DNA from 4 places in the Sphaerisporangium sp. NPDC005288 genome. Region 4 is predicted to be linked to each of the others. Evidence: riboswitches for the same ligand, from Rfam matches in the RefSeq annotation. Region 4 holds a riboswitch; each other region holds the start of a gene.
What was found. Region 4 has a riboswitch for cyclic di-AMP ahead of ABZU32_RS24740 (NlpC/P60 family protein). Riboswitches for the same ligand answer to the same signal wherever they lie in the genome.
Positions count from the first base shown of each region.

Region 1 (5,346 bases), on a different contig from region 4:
TTCCGGCTCGCGGGACCGGTCGCCCTGGACGTCCGTGACGGCCGTTCGCACGAACGATCTCCCAGGCGTTCGAACGTGCATATCCCTGTGATCGGGGGGAAAGTGGCTAAAAGGGGGTGAGCCCGTATGGACCGGGACGAGCTGCAGTCGCTGTCGCCCAGGGAACTGCACGACAGGGCGGTGCACTATGCGGTCACGCACGGCGACTTCGGCTTCCTGTGGGACCTGCTCAAGGTGATCCCGGCGGCCGAGGCGGCGAGCGGTCACTCCGAGGAGACGGCCAACGACCTCAGCAGGGTCTCGGCGCTTCTCAGCGACGCCATGGCCTCCGGCGAGGGAGAGCTCGGCGAAGCGCTGCGGCCGGTCTACCTCTCCTACCTGTCCAAGCACCCCGACGCCTGAAGACGCCCCGCCTGCTCCTAGGCTCCAGGCATGGCATCGGTGAATGTTGAGCGTACTGAGAACGGCTTCGTGGCCCGCAACGGGCGCGGAGCGGAGATCGTCATGGGCAGTGGCGACGACGAAGGCGTCTTCACCCCGGTCGAGCTGCTGCTCGCCGCGGTGGGCGGCTGCAACATCGTGACCGTCGAGCCGCTCACCGCCAAGCGCGGCCACCGCCTCGTGCGGCTGGCGATGACGGTCCAGGCCGAGAAGGTCGAGCCCACACTGCTCGGCCCGGTCACGATCACCTACGACGTCGAGCTCCCCGAGGGCGACCCCGAGGCGGACGAGGTCTTCCGCGCCGTCGCCCACCGGGTGCACGAGCGCCACTGCACCGTCAGCCGGTCGCTGCAGAAGGGCACCGAGGTCGTCGTCGAACTCCCCGAATAGCCGCTCGCCCCGCCGGGTCATCCCGTACCCGGTCATGCCCGGGACTTAGACCGAATCTATACCGTGCGATGACGAGCAGCTCAGGCCCCGGTATGTAGTGTTAAGGCAGGTCAAGGGGGATGCGACCAGCGCCCGACGGGCGCAGCGAAGCTTTCACCATAAGGACGCGGTGGGGGACCGTGTCCGAACAGCGGGACCGCCCGATGCGTTTGGGGGAAGGCATCGGCGCTGGACCGTGAAGTGGTCGGGGCCGGACAGGCGGGGGACTGTCCGGCCCCGACTCATGTCCACCCCCACTTCGCGGCCCTCCCTTCGCCCCCGCTCCGTACGGCCGCCCCACCTCAGCCCGCTCCGTCTCGGGCCGCCTGGTCTCGGGCCGCCTGGTCTCGGGCCGCTCTTCCCTTTCGGAGCCTCGGACCGTTCCTCGCCTCTGCCGCACCCTAGGGCCGGGGCGGCCACGCTCTCGCCCCGCCTCGGGCCGCTTCCCCTTCCGCCGCCTTGGGCCGTCTTCATCGGGCGCCGGCACGGCGGGAAGCGGGTCGGTGGCGTCGGCGCCCTGTTACGGCGACGGGCCCGGTCAACTCTCCGGCCGTCGCCGGTCATTGCGGGTGCCTCTGGGGGGCGGCAGCGGGGCGACGCAGCGGGTTCGTCCGGGCTCCGCGGGCGCCCCTTGGCCGTGGGCCATGAGGGGTTGTTTACCTGTGGCGGCTCTGCCGGGAGGGATGGAGCTTGGGGGAAGAAAGGTTTTGCCCAGGCGGTGGTGCCCCTCACAGGTCACAGCAGTAACACGGGTATCGCCTGTCAGCCTCGTCGGCCTTCTCTGACGCATAAAATGCCCGATATATGGGGCTTACGGCCTGATAGGTAGATCTTCTGATGCTTTGTACAAACATCGTTTGCTTTGTCCTGACTTGACCGGTAACGTCTTGTACCAGATCGGACGGTGACCTGGTCTTCAGCCGGAAGGCCGCCGCCCGAACGTCGAGTCCCAAGGGCCTGAACCCGGCCCGCGGGAGCCGGGGACCCACGTTCTTCGGGGTGAATCCGCGTCAGCGGTAGGGCGAACTCCACGCCCGAACCCGTCAGCTAACCCGGTAGACGTCGTTGGAGAGGAGACTCGAGTGGACACACCGCCCCACTCCGTCCTCCGGGCGACCCTAGGCCCGGATCTCGCCGTCAGAAGCGGCACAGCAGTCGGCTTGTAGGAGCCGGCCGGGCGATTCGCAGCCTTGCGACATGGTGGCCGTCCAGCGCCACCGCCCGAAAGACCCACGTAAGAAAAGCGCTCGCGCAGCGATGGACCATGCCCTTGTCCACCCGCTTGTGCCTCAGAGAACGCTTTCCTCTCCCGGCGCCGAACCCTCTTGACCGAAGTCGGAGCCCGGGTCCCTTGTCTTCTGATGAAAGATCCTGACCTCCCATGTCTTTTTTCACGAACACCCCCAAATGTCGTGTGGTTTCGAGCATCATCGGTGCCGCGATGATGTGCACGGCGACGGTCGGCACGGCCACCGCGGCCCACGCCAACTCGCCCGAGCGCAAGGACGGCGTCGCGGCGGCGACCACCCAGCGAGTCATGTTGAAGGGCTCCACCACCGCCTCCTACTTCTGGGACGACGCCTCCGGGCGCGCCGGTGACACGGGAATGCCGGCCATCGGCAAGCCGATGCAGAAGGGGCTGTTCGCCAGCCCGTGCTGGCCGCTCGGCACCGAGGGTTACGTGATGTACAACGGCAAGAAGGCGCCGTTCTTCATCGGCGACCGCGGCCCGGGCATCCCCTCCGAGAGCGGCGTCATGCTCGACATCGACGGCAAGACCTTCGCCGAGCTGACCGGCGGCGACTTCAGCGACTCCAGCCTGATGGTGACCGGCTTCGGCGCCGGCCACATCAAGGTCGACTACGTCATCACCAAGTGGGGCAGCGGCCCGGGCAAGAAGAACGAGCCCGTCCCGTTCTCCGCCGGCGCCTGGGGCGTCTACGACAAGGACCCGGCCGAGCCGACCCTGGCGCTCACCTCCGCGCCCTGACCCGCGCGCACGCACCTGCGGGTTCTTCCACGAGCTTCCCCCGGGAAATAGGCGTGCCGGTGCTTCCCCCTGGCACCGGCACGCCGCCCCGGCGCCGATGTGCGTAGCTTCGCCGGGACTGCTAAAGTCACCGTAGTCAACGCGCCGCTAGCTCAGTTGGTTAGAGCAGCTGACTCTTAATCAGCGGGTCCGGGGTTCGAGTCCCTGGCGGCGCACCACGGTTAACGCCGATGACCTGGGCATCTTCCCCGATGGGGAGGGTGCCCACAGTCGTTTTCCAACCTGTTTCCCCCTCGGTGCGGGCCCCGATCCGTTCGAGGTCGCCAGTTGAACGGCCATTTGACGATCATGATTCCGCCTTCGGATAGTGGTGGACATGGTCAACGACAACCCGTTCGACCGGCGCCGCTTTCTGGCCGGGTCAGGAGCCGCCGGGCTGCTCGCCCTGGTCGCCGCCTGCTCGGGCGGCGCGGGCACGAGCACCGGCGTGAACGCCGGGCCGTCCGGCTCCCTCCCGAGCACGCCCAAGCGCGGCGGAGTGCTGCGCGCGGGGTCCTCTCCGCCGCCGACGGCGGTCGACCCCGTCACCATGTACGACGGAACGGCGATCGCGATCGCCCAGCTCGTCGCCGACTACCTGATCTGGCTGGACAGGGACTACAAGCTGGTCCCGCGCCTGGCGGAGGCGTGGTCCGCCAAGGACGGCGGCAAGATCTGGTCCTTCACCCTGCGCGAAGGCGTGGTCTTCTCCGACGGCACCCCGCTGGACGCCGAGGTCGTCAAGGCGTCCTTCGACCGGTTGCTCGACCCGAAGAGCAAGTCGGCCGCGCTCTCGGCCTTCGACACCGTCCTCGCGCAGGGCGGCGTGCGCGTCAAGGACTCCCGGACGGTCGTCTTCACGCTGGAGCGGCCGTTCTCCGACTTCCCCTATCTGGTGTCGGCCGGCAACTACAACGCCCTGATCCTCAAGAAGGACTACGCGGGCGACTTCACCGCCAAGCCCATCGGCACCGGCCCGTTCGTGCTCGCCTCCTACGACCCGGCCAAGGGCGCCACCTTCACCCGCAATCCGAGGTACTGGGATCGGGGCAAGCCGTACCTGGACGGCGTGGAGGTCAAGTTCTACGCCGATGACCAGGCGGATCTGCTCGCGCTGCAGGGCGGCGACGTCGACGCCCAGCTTCTCAGCATTCCCGCCCTGGTCAACCCGCTGAAGGGTGTCGGGGACATCACCGTCGACCGGGTGGAGGGCACCGGGTTCACCGCCCTGACGCTGCGCGTGGACCAGGCGCCGTTCGACAGGAAGGAGGTCCGCCAGGCCGTCGCGTACGCCCTGGACCGGCCGGGCGTGAACGCCACCACCTACGACGGCATCGGGGCGCTCGCCAACGACCACCTGTTCGCCGCGCTGTTCCCGGCGGCGCCGGCCGACATCCCGCAGCGCGCCAAGGACCCCGCCAAGGTCGCGTCGCTGCTCGCCGCCGCCGGAGTGGCCAAGCTGTCCTTCCCGCTGACCTTCGACCCGCCGAGCAAGGACTACGCCCTGATCATCCAGAACCAGCTCAAGCAGGTGGGCATCGAGGTCACGCTGGACCAGCGCACCTCCGCCGACTTCTACGGCGGCGACCAGGAGAAGGACACGCCCTGGCTGTTCAGCCCGGCCAACCTGGTGCGCTGGGCCGGGCGGGCGGTGCCGAGCCAGTTCATCATCCCGATGGTGAAGAGCGGCGGGGTGTGGAACGGGTCCAAGTACGCCAACCCGGTGCTGGACGCCGCCGCCACCGCCTACGACGGGGCTACCACCGACACCGCGCGCAAGGCCCAGGCCGAGATCATCGCCAGGACGCTGTACGAGGACGTCCCTGTGATCATCAGCGTCTGGGGCGGCAGCGTCCGGGCCTTCAACGGCGGATTCGCCGGGATCCAGGCGCATCCCTCCAGCTACGTCGACTTCACGTCGGTGTCCCGGATCTAGGGCGGCCCGCGATGAGGCGATTCCTGCTGCGGCGGCTCGCGGCGATCCCGCTCACGCTGCTGGTGGTGTCCGTGCTCGTCTTCACGGCCACCGAGCTGATCCCCGGAGACGTGGCCCGCACCATCCTCGGCCGTGAGGCGAGCGAGGCCGCGGTGCGCGACCTGCGCTCCCAGCTCGGGCTCGACCGGCCGCTCCCGGTCCGGTACGCCGACTGGCTGCACGGCTTCCTCACCGGGCAGTGGGGCGACTCCTCCACCCTCCGCGTCCCCGTCCGCGACCTGGTCCTCGGCCGGCTCGGCGCCTCGCTGCTGCTGGCGCTGCTGGCCTTCGCGCTGCTGGTGCCGGTGGCGGTGACGCTCGGCCTGGTCGCGGGGGTTCACCACGACCGCCCGGCGGACCGGGTGATCAGCGTCGCGAGCCTGGCGTTCGGCGCGACGCCGGAGTTCGTCACCGGGGTGGTCCTGCTGGTGGTGTTCGCGGTGAGACTGCGCTGGTTGCCCGCGTCCGCCCA
Region 1 covers NZ_JBEXGT010000031.1:47,065-52,410, forward strand. Annotated here, with positions in the region: gene ABZU32_RS26675 (hypothetical protein) at 127-402, shown strand; gene ABZU32_RS26680 (OsmC family protein) at 433-831, shown strand; cyclic di-AMP (ydaO/yuaA leader) riboswitch at 1,801-1,948, shown strand; gene ABZU32_RS26685 (hypothetical protein) at 2,285-2,860, shown strand; tRNA gene ABZU32_RS26690 (tRNA-Lys) at 3,002-3,078, shown strand; gene ABZU32_RS26695 (ABC transporter substrate-binding protein) at 3,237-4,835, shown strand; gene ABZU32_RS26700 (ABC transporter permease) at 4,847-5,346, shown strand, end outside.
Region 1: another riboswitch for cyclic di-AMP. It lies ahead of ABZU32_RS26685 (hypothetical protein); the one in region 4 lies ahead of ABZU32_RS24740 (NlpC/P60 family protein).

Region 2 (5,346 bases), on a different contig from region 4:
ACGACGACTGCGCACTGATCCTCATCTGGCGGCCGTAGCCCCCCGCGCCCAACGCGATCAGAGCCAGCCGGTCTCGGCGGCGATGCGCACCGCGTCGGCGCGGTTGCGGGCTCCGGTCTTGCAGATGATGCGCGACAGATGATTTCGGACCGTTCCCACAGAGAGATAGAGCTTGGCGGCGATCTCCTTGGAGGAGGCGCCCTGGGCGGCGATGCGCAGGACGTCCTGCTCGCGGGGGGTGAGAGGGTTGTCGGCCGAGGTGAGCGCCGCGATGGCGAGGTCGGAGTCGACGGCCTTGCGCCCGGAGGCGACGCGGCGGATGCCGTCGGCCAGATGCTCGGGCGCCACGTTCGTGCTCAGGAAGCCGAGCGCGTGGGCGGCGAAGGCCCGGCGCACCTGCCCGGGGTTCGGCCGCGCCGACAGCAGCAGCACCTTGCAGCGCGGCGCCTTCTGGTGCAGGCGCGCGGCGGCGGTGAGCCCGTCGACGTCGGGGAGGTCGACGTCGACCACCGCCACGTCCGGGGTGAGTTCCATGGCTGCCGGCACGATGTATTCGCCGGAGGCGACGTCGGCGATCACCATGAGATCCTTCTCGCCGTTCAGCGAGGCGACGAGGCCCCGGCGGACGAGAGGTAGGTGTTCGGCAACCAGGATGCGTATCAAGGTGCTCCCTTGGTCCTTGGGAACAGAACCGGCAAATTATGCTACGCCGACTCATATCCCACGGTGTCTACATGATTGCGTACCGTCAATGCAGTCTCCCGATTCGCTCCACCGCGCGCAAGTCACTCCTACGCTTGGTCGTTGAGTGTTGTTTTCCGGCGGCGGCCGAAGCCCTCGCGCGTTCGGTTACGCTCGGAACGGGCAATCCAAACAGAAGGCATCTTCTCCGACGTGGGGGTAGCACCTATGAGCTGGCTCGCAGTGGCCGGGTTTCTCATCTTCTTCGTCGGGTTGGCCGCGTCCATTGCCCTGCACGAGTTGGGCCATCTGGTGCCCGCGAAGTTCTTCGGCGTCAAGGTCACGCAGTACATGGTCGGTTTCGGGCCCACGATGTGGTCGCGCCGCCGCGGCGATACCGAATACGGCCTCAAGTGGATTCCGATGGGCGGCTACATCCGCATGATCGGGGCACTTCCCCCCCGGCCCAACGATGATCCGAACAAGCTTCGCAACATCTCCACCGGGCCGTGGCAGGCGCTCATCGAGAGCGCCAGGCAGGCGGCGCTGGAGGAGGTCAAGCCCGGCGACGCCGACCGCGTCCTGTACCGCAAGCCCTGGTGGCAGAAGGTCATCATCTTCATCGGCGGTCCCGCGATGAACTTCGTGCTGGCCTTCGTGCTGTTCGCCATCGTGCTGATGGGCTTCGGCATCTCGGTGCCCAAGCCCGTGGTCGCCGAGGTCTCCAAGTGCGTCGTCACCGTGGCCGAGCAGGAGAAGGGCCAGCAGTGCACCCCGGCCCACCGGTCCACGCCCGCGGCGCTCGCCGGACTCAGGGCCAAGGACAAGATCGTCTCGTTCGGCGGCAGGCCGGTGAACTCCTGGGACGACGCCAGTACGCTGATCCGCACCCATGGCGCGGGCCCGGTCGCCATCGGCATCGAGCGCGACGGCAGGCCGATGACGCTGAACGCCACGCTCATCGCGCAAGATCGCCCCTCCCTCGACGACCCGGAGAAGCTGGACAAGAACGTCGGCTTCCTCGGCGTCAGCCCCACCCTCGTCGTGGAGAAGCAGGGGCTCGGGTACGTCGTCGGCGCCATGGCCGACCTGGTCAGGCGCACCGGCTCGGCACTGCTGCAACTGCCGCAGAGGCTCGTCGGGGTCTGGCAGGCGGCCTTCGGCGGCGCCGAGCGTGACCTCAACAGCCCGCAGAGCGTCGTCGGCGCCGGGCGCCTGGGCGGCGCGATCGCCGCGGCGGCCATCCCGCTGGAGAACAAGATCGCCGGCTTCATCCAGCTCCTGGCCGGGTTCAACCTCGCGATCGGCATGTTCAACCTGATCCCGCTGATGCCGCTGGACGGCGGCCAGATCGCCGGCGGCCTGTGGGAGGGAATCAAGCGCGGTTACGCCCGGGTGCGCCGCCGCCCGATGCCGGGGCACGTGGACATCGCCAAGGCGCTGCCGCTGACGTACACGGTCGCGATCTTCCTGATCGCCATGAGCAGCCTGCTCATCTACGCCGACATCGTCAACCCCATCCGCCTGCCGGGCTGATCGGCCCCACCGGCGCCGGGCCGCGCGGCAGGCGCCCCGCAGGCACGTCGCGGTGCCACGCCCGCCGCCTGGTCACCGGGCGGCGGGTCACCGTAATACATCCTCCGGGCGAGTGTCCGGATGGAACTTTCACCGGCGGCAAGACGGCCGGACGGCTAGTACATCGAGATGTGCACGTGGTCGAAGTGGTTGGCGGTGATCCCGCCGCGGTTGGCCATCGACCGCCAGCCGGGAAAGCCCAGGTTGTAGATCCGCTGCCGGTAGATCACGTACTTCACGCCGAGCTTGCCGCCGTTCTTGATGGCCCAGGCGGCGATCTGCTCGCCCATCGCGACGCCGGCGGGCGAGGGCATCGCCCCGCCGGAGCTGAGCATGAAGTCGCACGCCCGGCCCAGCGGGTGCTCGCCACTGTTCTCGGGGCGGTAGCAGCCGACGGGGAACCGCAGCGGGAAGTGGTCCTTGACCTCGGCGCGCATCAGCCGCATCCGCGGGGTGATGTTCTCGCTCCCGGTCGGCAGCTCGGGCGCCCAACTGCCGTTGGCCTGCTTGCCCGGGGCGGTGGGCACGAGCCGGTCCAGCTTGTCCTTGATCTGGCCGATCAGTTTCTCGGCGTCCCTGCGCTGGGCGGTCACCTCGACGACGTCGTCGCGCAGGCCGTCGGTCAGCGCGGCCGCGTCGTCTGCCGCCTTCTTGCGGGCGTCACGGGCCGTGGCATATCGGCCGATCTCGGCGGACTGCTCGGCCTGGAGCTGTTGCAGCATCGCGGCGCCGCCGAAACCGGGCGACATGATCTCGCGCATCATGCCGAGACCGCTGCCCGCCTGGTAGCTGAGCTGGGCGATGTCGCCGACCTGGCCCTCGGAGGCGGTGAGCTCGGTCTCCGCGGCCTTCAGCCGCTCGCGGGCCTTCTTCTCCGCGGCCTTGGCCTTGGCGACCGCGACGCGCTTGGCGTTGTACTGGGCGATCAGCTTGTCGACCTGCTTGCCGAGGGCGGCGAGCTGTGCCTTGAGCTGTTTCTCGGTGGGTTTGGGGGCGGCGGCGCCGGCCGTGGACGGGCCGAGCACCAGGGCGGCCACCATCAGAGCGCAGGCGGCCACGGAACCGTGGCGGCCGGAAGACAGGGGCAGAGCCCGCTCCTCTCCATCTGCCGACCGGGTTAGCTGACGGGTTCGGGCCGGAGACGCCCTACCACACGTGTGGATTCACCCCAGAGGAACCGATGGGTCCCCGGCTCCCAGGCGGGGCACCTGGGATTAGGCGGACCGGCCGTTACGGCCGGTGTGTGATGGATGGTAGTGGTAGATCCGTATTTATGGCGACCCCGGAGGTGACGTCCCCCGACGTGGCGTGCGCGGGGTCACCGCCGCCGCGTCAGCGGCGGACCGTCCAGGGCGGGCGCGGTCACGGCTGCTCGCGCAGCATCCGGGCGGCCTCCTCGGGCAGCACGTCGTTGACGAACGCGCCCATCGCCGACTCCGACCCGGCCAGGTACTTCAGCTTCTGCGCCGCCCGCCGGATGCTGAACAGCTGCAGGTGCAGGTAGGCGAGGTCGCGCCCGGTGCGCACGGGCGCCTGGTGCCAGGCCGCGACGTAGGGCATGGTGACCCCGAACAGCCCGTCCAGCCGCCGCAGCAGGTCGGTGTAGAGCGGGCCGAAGGCCGCGCGCTCCTCGGCGTCCAGCTCGCGAAGGTCGGCCGCCCTGCGGTTGAGGTAGACGTGCACCTCGAACGGCCACCGCGCCGCCGCGGGGACGAACGCCGTCCAGTGCTCGTTGGAGGCGACCACGCGCGTCTCGGCCTTGCGCTCGGCGGCCAGCACGTCCGCGAACAGGTCGCCGCCCGTGCGCTCGCGGTAGCGGGCCGCCGAGGCCAGCATCTGCCGCGTGCGAGGCGTCACGTACGGATAGGCGTAGATCTGGCCGTGCGGGTGCGCCAGCGTGATGCCGATCTCGGCGCCGCGGTTCTCGAACGGGAACACCTGCTCCACGCCGTCCAGCCGCGAGAGGTGGTCGGTGCGGTCGGCGAGCGCCACCAGCACCAGATCGACCTGCTCGGGAGACAGCCGGGAGAAGGAGGAGTCGTGCCGGGAGGTGAAGCACACCACCTCGCACCGGCCGACGCCGGGCCGCACCTCGCTCAGGCCGCCCACATCCTCGTAGTGGCCCAGGTTGAAGCTGAAGGACGGGAAACGGTTCTCGAACACCGCGACGTCGTAGTCGGCGGCGGGGATCTCGGTCGCGTGGCCCGGCCGGGAGGGGCACAGAGGGCATTCGTCGGTGGGAGGCAGGAACGTGCGGCCCTGGCGGTGCCCGGCGATGGCGATCCACTCGTCCATCACCGGGTCGTACCGCAGCTCCGAGGCCGCGGGGCGCGGGGGCAGCTCGCGGGTGTCGGCGGCGCCGCGGTCGGCGTTCTCGTCGTGGTCGAAGTAGATGAGCTCTCGCCCATCGGCGAGCTGGGTGACGGTCCGCTTCACCGGGCCACCTCCTGTCCGGCGGCCGGCTGAGCCGCCTGTCCTGTCGTGTCGGCGGCCCGGGCCGCCCGTTCTGTTCCCGGAGCGCGGTTCGCGCGTCCGGACCCGCCGGCGTCGCGCGCCGGCTCGGTCGATGGCGCCGTCCCCGCGGGGTCGGCCAGCAGCAGCGTGCCGGCCTGCTCGGACAGCGCCGATCTGGCCTCCTCCGGCAGGCCGGTGTCGCTGATCACGACGTGCGCCTCGTCCAGCTTGGCGATCGTGCTGATGCCGACGGTGCCCCACTTGGTGTGGTCGGCCAGCACGACCAGCCGCTGCGCCGCCGCGACCAGTTCGCGGTCGGTCTCGGCCTCAAGGATGTTGGGGGTGGTGAAGCCCGCCCTGGGGTTCATGCCGTGCACGCCGAGCATCAGCGTGTCGACGTTGAGCGCGCGGATGGCCGCCACGGCGACCGGCCCCACCAGCGCGTCCGACGGCGTGCGCACCCCTCCGGTGAGCACGACGGTCTGGTCGGCGCGCCCGGCCCGGTGGAAGACGTCGGCGACCTGGACGGAGTTGGTGATGACCGTGAGGTGGGGGACGTCGGCCAGGTGATGGGCCAGGGTCCAGGTGGTCGTGCCGGCCGACAGCGCGACCGCGCTGCCCGGGCGCACCAGCTCG
Region 2 covers NZ_JBEXGT010000084.1:6,701-12,046, reverse strand. Annotated here, with positions in the region: gene ABZU32_RS39980 (PP2C family protein-serine/threonine phosphatase) at 1-38, shown strand, start outside; gene ABZU32_RS39975 (response regulator transcription factor) at 58-663, opposite strand; gene ABZU32_RS39970 (site-2 protease family protein) at 910-2,217, shown strand; gene ABZU32_RS39965 (hypothetical protein) at 2,373-3,314, opposite strand; cyclic di-AMP (ydaO/yuaA leader) riboswitch at 3,349-3,487, opposite strand; gene galT (galactose-1-phosphate uridylyltransferase) at 3,619-4,692, opposite strand; gene ABZU32_RS39955 (DeoR/GlpR family DNA-binding transcription regulator) at 4,689-5,346, opposite strand, start outside.
Region 2: another riboswitch for cyclic di-AMP. It lies ahead of ABZU32_RS39965 (hypothetical protein); the one in region 4 lies ahead of ABZU32_RS24740 (NlpC/P60 family protein).

Region 3 (5,346 bases), on a different contig from region 4:
GGCCAGCGCCACCCCCAGGCCCACCAGCGCGCCCCCCGCCGCCCGCACCCCGCTCACCGCTCGCTCCGAGCCGGCGCCTGGACCATCGGATGGGCCCGTGCGGGTGTGCGCGTCCGCGCCGGCGTCGCCCGCCGGGCCGGCCACGCGGCCGGTCTCGTCACTTCGCTCCATGCTCTCCCCTGCGCCGCGCCGCCACCGTGGTCATGCGAGCTGGTCTCGGACGTACTCGCGCCAGGCGGCGGTGAACCGCTCCAGGCTCATGCGGAGCGTGCGGGACAGCGCCGCCCGCACGTCCCCGTGCCTGGACTCACGGTAGAGGCTCACCAGAGCGCGTTCGCCGAAGCGCCCCGCGACATACCGGCAGGCGAGCCAGGCCTCCTCGTACGCCTGGGCCTGCCGCGCGGAGCCGGCGGCGAACGCCTCCGGCCCGGGCAGCCGTTCGGGCGTCCGTCCGGCGCGCACCTCGTCGGCCAGTTCGGCCGCGGCCCGGCGCGCCGGGATGCCGGCGTCGAGATAGCCGACGTAGTCCGCGAACCCCTCGACCAGCCATTTGGGCGTGCTCCCGTCGAGCGCCGCCCCGGTGGCGATGTGCGTGATCTCGTGGGCGAGGACGACGTCGCGGCCGGCGGCGGTCAGGCGGGCGAACGACCGCGGCTCCACGATCACCCGGTCGGCGCCCGCCACCGCGGCCAGGCCGCTCACCTGCGCTGGGGCGGCCAGCACGGCCGCCTGCTCGGTCGTGGCGGGAACGGCGATCAGCGGACGCACCGGGCCCACGACGCGGGCGACCAGCCGGCTCGCCCGGTCGGCCCGGCGCGCCAGGTCGGCGAACGCGGCTCCGGAGGCCACGGCGGCGGCCCCGCCTCCGGGGACGGGCCCGGTCGCGGAGGTTCTCGCAGCCTGCGGGACCGTGGTTCCAGAAGCCGTGAGGGCTCCAGGGGCGGTGAGGGCACCGGGGGCCGCGACCACGAGGGAGAGGTCGCCGCGAAAGGTCCGCGCGCCGGACCATATCTCCGGATGCTCGCCGATCAGCGTCCGCGCCCGCCGTCCGAGATCGTCCTCGACGGCGGAGGGCCCCGTCAGCACGGTCAGCAACCCCGCCAGGACGGCCCAGAGCCACACGACGCGCATGCGGGAAATCTACCTGCTCGTCCTTCCCGGCCACATCGGCGTCCCAGGGGCGGACTCACCTCAGCGTCCCGGCAGCGGACCCGTATCGACTTAAGAACGGTGGACCCGTATCGACGTCCCGGCGGCGGACGCGTCTCGGCTTCCCGGCGGCGGACCCGGTTCGACGTCGCGGCGGCGGACCCGCGGAGGTCGTGCCCGCTTTATCCGGCCACATCGGCCTTGCGGGACGCGGACGTGCGAAGGCCCCGTCCGCTCCGAGGGGGGAGGAGCGGACGGGGCCTTCACGACCGGCGCGAGGGGCATGTGCACCACCCGGAAACGTCTTCGAGGAGCGGGGGCACCTCTCGGAGACGCTCTCCCGGAGGAATCCTCGCGCCGATCGGCCTCCGGAACGGCAGGCAGATCGGCCTCCGGAACCGCCGGTCAGCTTCCGGAACCGCCGGTCAGCTTCCGGAACCGCCGGTCAGGGTCCGGAACCGCCGGTCAGGGTCCGGAAGCGCCGGCCGGCATCCCGGGACGGCCCGGAAACCGGACCGGCCCGTCGTGGGAACCGGGAGCGGATCGGCACGGGCGACCGGCGCACCCGACCCAGCGGAGCCCTGGATGGGCGGGGGTGGTTCCGCGGGTCAAGCGGGGGTCCAGCGCCAACCTGGAGCGGCAGGCGGAATCCGACCTGGTCATCCGATTGCTGGATGGCAGCGCCGACGCCGCGACGGTCCCGCCGGTCAGACGCCGGGGCGGACGGCGCCGACGAAGGACGCCTTCCGGTAGCCCGACAGCTTGTCGATGCGCACCCGCGCGCCGGTGTGCGGCGAGTGGATCATCTTGCCGTGCCCGACGTACATGCCGACGTGGCCGAGTCCGTAGAAGAACATCAGGTCACCCTGCTTGAGGTTCTTCCAGGACACCTTCTTCCGCACCGTGCGGAACTGGCTGGCGGCGATGCGGGGCAGCTTCACCCCGGCCTTGCGCCAGGCGTACAGCATCAGGCCGGAGCAGTCGAAGGCCCCCGGGCCGCTGGCGCCCCAGCGGTAGGGGTCGCCGATCTGCTTCTTCGCCACCGCGACGGCCGTGTGCGCCTTGAACTGCTGCCGGGCGGCCCTGCTCACTTTGGCCTTGCTCTTGGATGTGCGGGAGGTGCTGGATGTGCTCGCCTCGCTCACCGTGGCCGTGCCGGTGGGCTCGGAGGCCCCGGTGATGCTCGGTGTCTCGATCAGCCCGGCCGGGCCGTAGACGGACGGCTCTGAGGGTCCCTGAGCCGGTGCCGCCGTGGCGGCGTCAGCCGCCGTCGCCTGCGTCGCCACGGCTCCCACGGAGGCCGTCATGGTGAGCACCACACCGCCGAGAGAGAAGCGGGCAATGCGCGACAGACGAGGGTTCTGGGTGGTGCTGGACAGGATCGCTCCTTGATTCTTCCACTCACGCCTACCGGGTTAGCTGACGGATTCGGGCATGGAAGTAGCCCTACGACGCCAAGGCGTCGATTCACCCCCTGATCCCGCGTTCAGGATCAATTGGGTCCCCGGTTCCGTGCTCCTTGCCGCACGGATTCGGCAGGTCACCGCCCCTTTGGGGTCCTGGCTCGCGCCTTACTGGGGCGACGGCGACCGCTGGATTGTCATGCGTGGAGCCGGTCGGAAGACCGGCTCCGTTCGCGACGGCATGGCGTGCTCGCCGCGGGCCAGAAGTTACACAGAACCCCAAATTGAGGCAAAGCCGTGACCAAGTCACATAGATCAAATAGGGGGCTTCTTAATCAGGAAACCCCTGCACAACAAGCGCATCCGTTACCCGTATGTGATTCCCCTCACATATCCCGAAACGGCACCTGACGCGAGTCACACAGGTCACATCAGTCACACCCGTTCAGGGATCTTGGAGAGGGAACGGTCCACCTAGCCCCGCCCGGCGGACCGGGATTCGCACCCCCGCATGTCACGCTCCGCACCCGAGACCCGTTACCCACGACGTCTGTTCCGCAACGATCCTTCAGCAACAGTGCTTCCGCAATGAGAATTACGCAATATCTGTTGCGCAACGTCCATTGCTAATGTCAAAGTGGGCGCATGGCCGATGAAGACGTACGCACGATCACCGACTCACGGGTGCTGGCCGCCCTGTCGCATCCCACGAGGCGGCGCCTCATGGACGCGCTGAAGGTCTACGGTCCCTGCACCGCCAGCATGCTGGCCGAGCACACCGGGCAGGCCGTCGCCAACGCCAGCCACCACCTGCGCGTCCTGGCCGGCAGCGAGCTCATCGAGGAGGCCCCCGAGCTCGCCCGCGACCGGCGCGAGCGCTGGTGGCGGCTGTCCTCGGCCGAGCTGCGCTGGAGCGAGTCCGACTTCGGCGGCGACCCCGCGACCGCCGCCATCGCCAGCGCGGCGGCGTCCCTCAACCTCGAACACCACGTCAGCATGGTCCGCGCCTGGTACGCCGCGAGCGAGGACGAGCGGGCGGCCTGGCAGGACGCCCCCTTCTCCACCGACAAGTGGCTGCGGCTCACCCCCGACGAGCTGCACGAGTTCGAGGCGCAGTTCCTGGAGCTCCTCAGCCGGTGGGCCACCCGGGAGATCCCCGACGACGGGCGGCCCCGCGAGCCGGTGTTCGTCTTCGCCTTCGGCGTCCCGGGCCGGCCGTGAACGGCCTCACCGCGGCGGCCGCGCCCGCCGCGTCCCGATCCCGGGGCCGCTGGGGGCTGCTGCGCGACCGCGACTTCCGGCTGCTGTGGGTCGGCGAGACCACCAGCGGCTTCGGCAGCTCTCTCACCTCGGTTGCCCTGCCTCTGGTCGCGATCACCGCGCTCCACGCGACCACGCTGGAGGTCGCTCTGCTCACCGCCGCGGCGTGGGTGCCCTGGGTGATCATCGGCCTGCCCGCCGGAGCCTGGGTCGACCGCCTGCCCCGCAGGCCCGTGATGCTGACCTGCGACGCCGTGTCGTTCCTGCTGTTCCTCAGCATCCCGGTGGCCGCGTGGCAAGGCGTGCTGACCGTCGGCCATCTGCTGGCCGTCGCGCTGCTCACGGGCACCGCCAAGGTGTTCTTCCAGACCTCCTACCAGGTGTACCTCCCCTCGATCGTCGTTCCCGCCGACCTGCCCGAGGGCAACGCCAAGCTCCAGGGCGGCGAGTCGGCCGTCGAGGTGGTGGGCCCGGGAGCCGCCGGTCTGGTCGCCCAGGTGTTCGGCGCGGTCACCGCGCTGCTCGCCGACGCGGCGAGCTTCGTGGTCTCGGCGCTGTGCCTGCTCGGCATCAGGGCCCGCGAGGCCCCGGTGTCGCGCGAGCGGCGGGCCACGACGCTTCGACGCGAGATCGGCGAGGGCCTGCGCTTCGTCGCCCGCGACCCCTACCTGCGGGTGCTCACGGTGTTCGGGGCGGCCAGCAACCTCGGGCTCATGGGATACCAGGCCATCCTGGTCGTCTTCCTGGTGCGCGACGTCGGCGTCGGCCCCGGCGCGGTCGGCGGGCTGATGGCGGTCATGAGCGTCGGCGGCCTGGCGGGCGCGGCGAGCGCCACCTGGGTGTCCAGGCGGCTCGGCAGCGCCCGCGCCATGATCGTGTTCGAGGCGCTCGGCGCGCCGTTCGGCCTGCTCATTCCGCTGGCCCACCGGGGCCCGTGGCTGGCGGTCGCGGTGGCCGGCGGGTTCGTCCTGGTCACGGGCGTGGTGGCGGGCAACATCATCAAGGCGGGCTTCCGCCAGACCTACGTCCCCCGGCACCTGCTCGGCCGGGTCTCCGTGAGCATGCAGTTCGTCAACTACGGCACCATCCCGCTCGGCGCCCTCCTCGGCGGAGCGCTCGGCGGCGCCATCGGCACCCGTCCATCGATGTGGGTCGTCACGGCCGGGCTCGCCCTGACCGGCCTGATCCTCCTCACCGGCCCCCTCAGGCACCGCCGCGACCTCCCCGCCTCCCCCGACCGCCCCTGACCCCACGACCCCACCCACCACCAGACCAGCCCGCACACCGAACCAGACCCGTTCGAGCATGCCTATCCCGGCGCCGGGTCGGCGGGACGAGGAACGGCCGATCCGGCGCCGTGTGCGGCGGGCGACCCGGTGGACCCTCGGCTCACAGCCCCGGCCGTTCGCCAGGCCACCGGCGGGCGGGCGTCCTTGCCATATCGGCAAGAGGGTGTGCTCATTCGCGCCGCGAGCGCCTAGCCTGCCGGCCATGATGTCGCATTCTCAGCACCATGATCACCTTGGACATGAAG
Region 3 covers NZ_JBEXGT010000025.1:104,990-110,335, forward strand. Annotated here, with positions in the region: gene ABZU32_RS23615 (M48 family metallopeptidase) at 1-171, opposite strand, end outside; gene ABZU32_RS23620 (hypothetical protein) at 202-1,131, opposite strand; gene ABZU32_RS23625 (C40 family peptidase) at 1,857-2,456, opposite strand; cyclic di-AMP (ydaO/yuaA leader) riboswitch at 2,539-2,697, opposite strand; gene ABZU32_RS23630 (metalloregulator ArsR/SmtB family transcription factor) at 3,198-3,773, shown strand; gene ABZU32_RS23635 (MFS transporter) at 3,770-5,059, shown strand; gene ABZU32_RS23640 (methyltransferase) at 5,304-5,346, shown strand, end outside.
Region 3: another riboswitch for cyclic di-AMP. It lies ahead of ABZU32_RS23625 (C40 family peptidase); the one in region 4 lies ahead of ABZU32_RS24740 (NlpC/P60 family protein).

Region 4 (5,346 bases):
CCCTGGGGTGCGCCGTACCCGCTCTGGGGTGCACCGTAGCCCCCCTGGGGGGCGTCGTAGCCGCCCTGGGGAGCGCCATAGCCGCCCTGAGGGGCGCCATAGCCGCCACCCTGGGGGTTGCCGTATGGCTGGCCCGGGCCCTGCGGATCGTAACCGCCGGGGGGTGGTTCTGCCGTCATTTCGTCACCTTTCGCGACTGCGAAGGAAGCTGCGGTTCGTGCAAGGTCCTATCGCATGTAGGGGTATGTCCGTTACCTTTTCGCCGATTCGGCCGCCACGTGTGCGCCGGATCGGTCGCATATAGCAAACGAGGCCGGGGGATCACCCCCGGCCCCGAGCGCGCGCCGCTTACTTGATCTTCACGACGACGGTCTTGGCGACCTTGTCGTGCAGACATTGCTGCAGCGGCTTGTCCCAGAACTGCCACAGGACGTTCACCAGGTAGAACACCCACGTGACCAGGCCCACGACCGGGACCCACGCGAGGAACTCGAAGCCCCACAGGACGCCGGCGCGCTTGATCGCGACGTCCGAGGCGAGCCCGCCCTCGACGCCGCCGCCCACTGGGACGATCTTGATGCCCATGACGATCTTGCCGACCGTCTGGCCACGCTGCTTGGTCATCAGGAACTCGTAGCCGACCCAGACCAGCCCGGCCAGGATCGCCGTCAGCAGGCTGGCCAGGAACACGCCGCCGCCCGGGCTGATCGCGCCCGTCGCGGGGTCGAAGCTCGGCGCGGTGACGATGAGCGCGGCCAGCACGGCGTTGAGGATGACGTACGGGATCACGATGATGACGATGTCGATGATGCGGGCCACCAGTCGCTGCCACCACTCGGCCAGCGGGGCGGGGGCGCCCGGAGGCTGCGTGCCGGTGGCCGGGTAACCCTGCTGGTAGCCGGCCGGGCCGTACCCCTGCTGGCCGTACTGCTGCTGGCCGTAGCCCTGCTGGCCGTAGGCCGCCCCGTACGGCGGCGCCTGCTGGGCGTGCTGCTGCCCGTAGCCCTGCTGGTCGTGGCCGGCCTGCTGCCCGTACTGCGGCTGGCCGTACCCCTGCTGCCCGTACTGCTGCTGGCCGTACTGGGCCTGCTGGCCGTACGCCTGCTGCGCGTCCTGCTGGCCGTACTGGCCCTGCTGGCCGTAGCCCTGCTGGGCCTCAGGCTGGCCGTACTGCTGCTGGCCCTGCTGGGCCTGCTGGCCGTACTGCTGCTGCCCGTAGCCCTGCGGCTGGGCGTAGCCGCCGGTCTGCTGGCCGTACTGCGGCTGGCCATAGGACGACGACTGGCCCTGCTGGCCGTAGCCCTGCTGGGCCTCCTGCTGGCCCTGCTGGCCGTACGCCTGCTGACCGTACTGCTGGGGCTGCTGCCCGTACTGCTGCTGGCCCTGCTGGGCCTGCTGGCCGTACTGCTGCCCGTAGCCCTGCCCCTGCTGGGGGTGGGAAGGCTGGCCGTAGGCTCCGGTTCCACCCTGCTGGCCGTAGGCGCCCGGCTGGCCGTAGGCTCCCGTCCCTGCCTGCTGGCCGTAGGCTCCCTGCTGGCCATAGCCCTGCTGGGGGTAGGCGGAGTGCTCCGAGGCCGGCTGGGGACGGTGGACGACGGTCACCTCCGGATCGATGCCCGGGGGGTTCTGCTGCCCATATTGCGGAGAGCCGGTTGACGAATGACCCTCGTCCGGCTCGTCGCGTGGGTACGGCGGCTGTCCGGTGCTCACCGTGTCACCTCACTTCGGCTTCGCACGTGGCCTCTGTCAGGCGCACGTGCCGTGGTGTTGCCAAGGTAGCGACAGCGGGATCAACAGTCACCTTTCCATTCCGTCACCCCCAAGGTCAGGATCGCGGGTTCACATGCAACAACATCCGCGTGTTGCCCAGGGTGTTCGGCTTGACGTGCTCCAGGTCGAGGAACTCGGCGACGCCCTCGTCGTAGGAGTCCAGGAGTTCGGCGTAGACCTCGGGGGAGACGGGCGTGCCCTGGATGGGGACGAAACCGTGCCTGCCGAAGAACTCGACCTCGAAGGTCAGGCAGAAGACCCGCTGGACCTCCAGCCGGCGGGCGGCGTCGATGAGCGCCGCGACGATCATGTGGCCGATGCCCATGCCGCGGCAGCCGGCGTCGACGGCGACCGTGCGGATCTCCGCCAAATCCTCCCAGAGCACGTGGAGCGCGCCGCAGCCCACGACCATGCCGTCTCGCTCGGCCACCCAGAACTCCTGGACGTCCTCGTACAGGGTCACGGTCGCCTTGCGCAGCAGGCGCGGCCCGTCGCCGGAGTAGGTGTCGACCAATTTCCTGATCGTCCGCACGTCGGAGGTGCGGGCCCGCCGGACGGCGGGCGCGCCCTCGGCGGACGGGCGCTGCGCGGCCTGCCTCATGACGCGTCAGCGTATCCGCCCACCGGCGGGGCGGCGTTCGACGCCGTGCCGAGACCCCCCGATAACGGACTGTCCGAAATACCTGCCAATTCGCGTCGCCATCACGGAGCGTGATCCGGCGCGCGCGGTCGGTGCGCGTCGCAGGGGAGTCTGGGAGCGTGGCGCGCGAGATGCTCTTTGACCTGCGGCTTTTCTTCGATCCCCTGCCCGCGGGCCGGGTAACCGCAGCTCGGAACGGGTGCGGGACGTCCACCGGCGTGATCTTTCCGTGACGCGCCGGTTGTGGAACCTCAACAGAATTCGCAGTTCTGGTTGAGCAGGAACCTGAACTGGACTAATGTCCAGCGTCAATGTCGGTCGTCGTTCCGCGGCGACCGCACCGCCTAATTCCCGTCCCATCCGAACGGCGGGAAACCGGGGACCCAAAGGTGGGTCCGGGGGAGGTCCCCCGGCGACCCGCCACCCCTGGGGTGAATCCGAGAGGGAGGCATCGCGATCCTCCATGGTCACGTGCTCGGTAGGGCTGCTCCGGCCCGAACCCGTCAGCTAACCCGGTAGGCGTCCGAGGAGAGGAGCTTTTTGGTGCAGCCTAGGCGCACGCCTGGAAAGAGCGCGGGCAGGCACGCCCGCGGGCGAGAACGCGGTGCCCATTCCCGCTTCGGGAGCGCCTCCGGTGCGTCCTCGCGCCTTCCCCGCCGTATCGCGCTGGTGACCGCCGCGCTGATGGCCGTGACCTTCGGCTCGCCTCTGGTGTCCGCGACGGCCGAGCCCAAGCCCAGCCTCAACGACCTGAAGAACCAGGTCGAGCACCTCTACAACCAGATCGAGTCGCTCACCGAGCAGTACAACGGCCAGAAGGAGCGCCTCAAGCAGGCGCAGCGTTCGGCCGAACTCGCCAAGAAGACCCTCTCCAAGAGCGAGGCCGACCTGGAGGCCAAGCGCGCCAGAGCCGGCATGTACGCCCAGGACGCCTACATGACCGGCGGTCTCGGCTCGCCGCTGGCATCGACCCTCGCCATGTCCGGCGACCCCGACGCCTACCTCGACCGCGTGGCCACGACCTACGCCCTGCAGCTGCAGCAGGGCGAGGAGGTCGCCCAGATCGGCAAGGCGATGGCGACCGCCGAGCGCGCCAAGGCCGGTGCCAAGGCCCGCGAGGCCGAGGTCAAGAAGCTCGTCTCCGACCTGTCCTCCCAGCGTGACAAGATCCGCGGCCTGGTCGCCAAGACCGAGGGCAGCCTGTTCAAGCGCGCGCTGTCGCAGGCCGGCGGGTACGGCCGGGCCACCAGGATCGAGATCCCGATCCCGGGCGAGGGCAAGGCCGCCCAGGCCGCCAAGTGGGCGCTGACGCAGCAGCTCAAGCCGTACGTCTGGGGCGCCGCGGGGCCGAGCACCTTCGACTGCTCCGGCCTGGTGCTGTGGGCCTACCAGAAGGTCGGCATCAGCCTGCCGCACTACACCGGCGACCAGTGGACCGCGGGGACCCACATCTCCCGCGAGGACCTGCGCCCCGGCGACCTGGTCTTCTTCTACAGCGACCTGCACCACGTCGGCATCTACATCGGCGGCGGCATGATGGTGCACGCACCGCGCACCGGTGATGTCGTGCGGGTGGTCCCGCTCGGCAACCGCCCGTTCGCCGGCGGCGTACGCATCGCCGACTAGCGCCACGGCGCGCACGCCGGACGAGGCGGCCGTCGGTACGGTGACGCCGCCTCGCCGGGACGAGGTACCCCTGCCTCGGACGGTGCGACCTCAGATGAGGCGGCGCCGCGCCGCCCAGGCCACGGCCTCGATGGCCGTGGCGACGCCTATGCGGTCGCAGATGCCGCGCAGGCGGCGTCGTACGGTGCGGCCGCTCACGTCGAGCCTGCGTCCCACTCTGTCGACGGTCACGCCCTTGGCCAGTTCGGCGAGCAAGAGAAGATCATCGTCGCTCAGTCCCACACCGTCTGATCCCGAAGGAATGTCATTCCCTCGGGAAACCAGATCCGGATACGCCATCGGGTGTCCTCCCCCACGACGAACTCGGCAACATACTGAATGCTTCGGCCCGCCCCGTCAGGAACGTTAAACGCCGCGTTGAAAGGTCGTCAAGCACTGACCTCGATACCCATGACGTTTGTGATTGACATACCAGTGCATATGTGAACTACTCGTGACATGTCCCCGCACCTCCCGGTCCGGGGGGACATCGGCGATGATCATGGCCGTGGGCCGCATGATCCGCCATGGAAGACCACCGCGGCGCTGGTGGAGGCCCGGTTCCACACGGGACGCCTCGCGGGCGCCCCGGCTCGGAGATATACGGTCGACACGCTATACGCCGAATTCGACCCGCGAAACCAGTACGCTTTCTGACTTTCTTCCGCCGGTCACGCCCGTGGGCGTAACACTCCGGCCACCCACGATTTGCCGTGGCGGATCACCGCGCCGCGCCGTATTCGACGCGCGCGCCCCCTCCACGTCTCCGATATGGATCTCCCCCGCCGCTTGATCGCGCGGGGCGCGCTCAGGCGGTGTTGCGGTTGTAGATCAGGCGCAGCCCGATGAGCGTCAGCCAGGGCTCGTGGACGTCGATCGAACGGGCCTCGTTCACCACCAGCGCGGCCATCGACCCGGTGGCCACGACGGTCACGTCGTCGGGGTCGGACGCGAGCTCGGGCGCCATGCGCTCGACGATGCCGTCCACCTGGCCGGCGAAACCGTAGATGATGCCCGCCTGCAGGGCTTCGACGGTGTTCTTGGCGATCACCGAGCGGGGGCGCACCAGCTCGACCTTGTGGAGCTGGGCCCCCGCGGCGGCCAGGGCGTCCACCGAGATCTCGATGCCGGGGGCGGTGACCGCGCCGACGTACTCGCCCTTGGCCGACACCGCGTCGAAGGAGGTGGCGGTGCCGAAGTCGACGATGATGCACGGCCCCCCGTACAGCGTGACGGCGGCGAGCGCGTTGACGATGCGGTCGCTGCCGACC
Region 4 covers NZ_JBEXGT010000027.1:95,965-101,310, forward strand. Annotated here, with positions in the region: gene ABZU32_RS24725 (RDD family protein) at 1-179, opposite strand, end outside; gene ABZU32_RS24730 (RDD family protein) at 349-1,710, opposite strand; gene ABZU32_RS24735 (amino-acid N-acetyltransferase) at 1,826-2,371, opposite strand; cyclic di-AMP (ydaO/yuaA leader) riboswitch at 2,742-2,948, shown strand; gene ABZU32_RS24740 (NlpC/P60 family protein) at 3,080-4,036, shown strand; gene ABZU32_RS24745 (LuxR C-terminal-related transcriptional regulator) at 4,127-4,291, opposite strand; gene ABZU32_RS24750 (type III pantothenate kinase) at 4,884-5,346, opposite strand, start outside.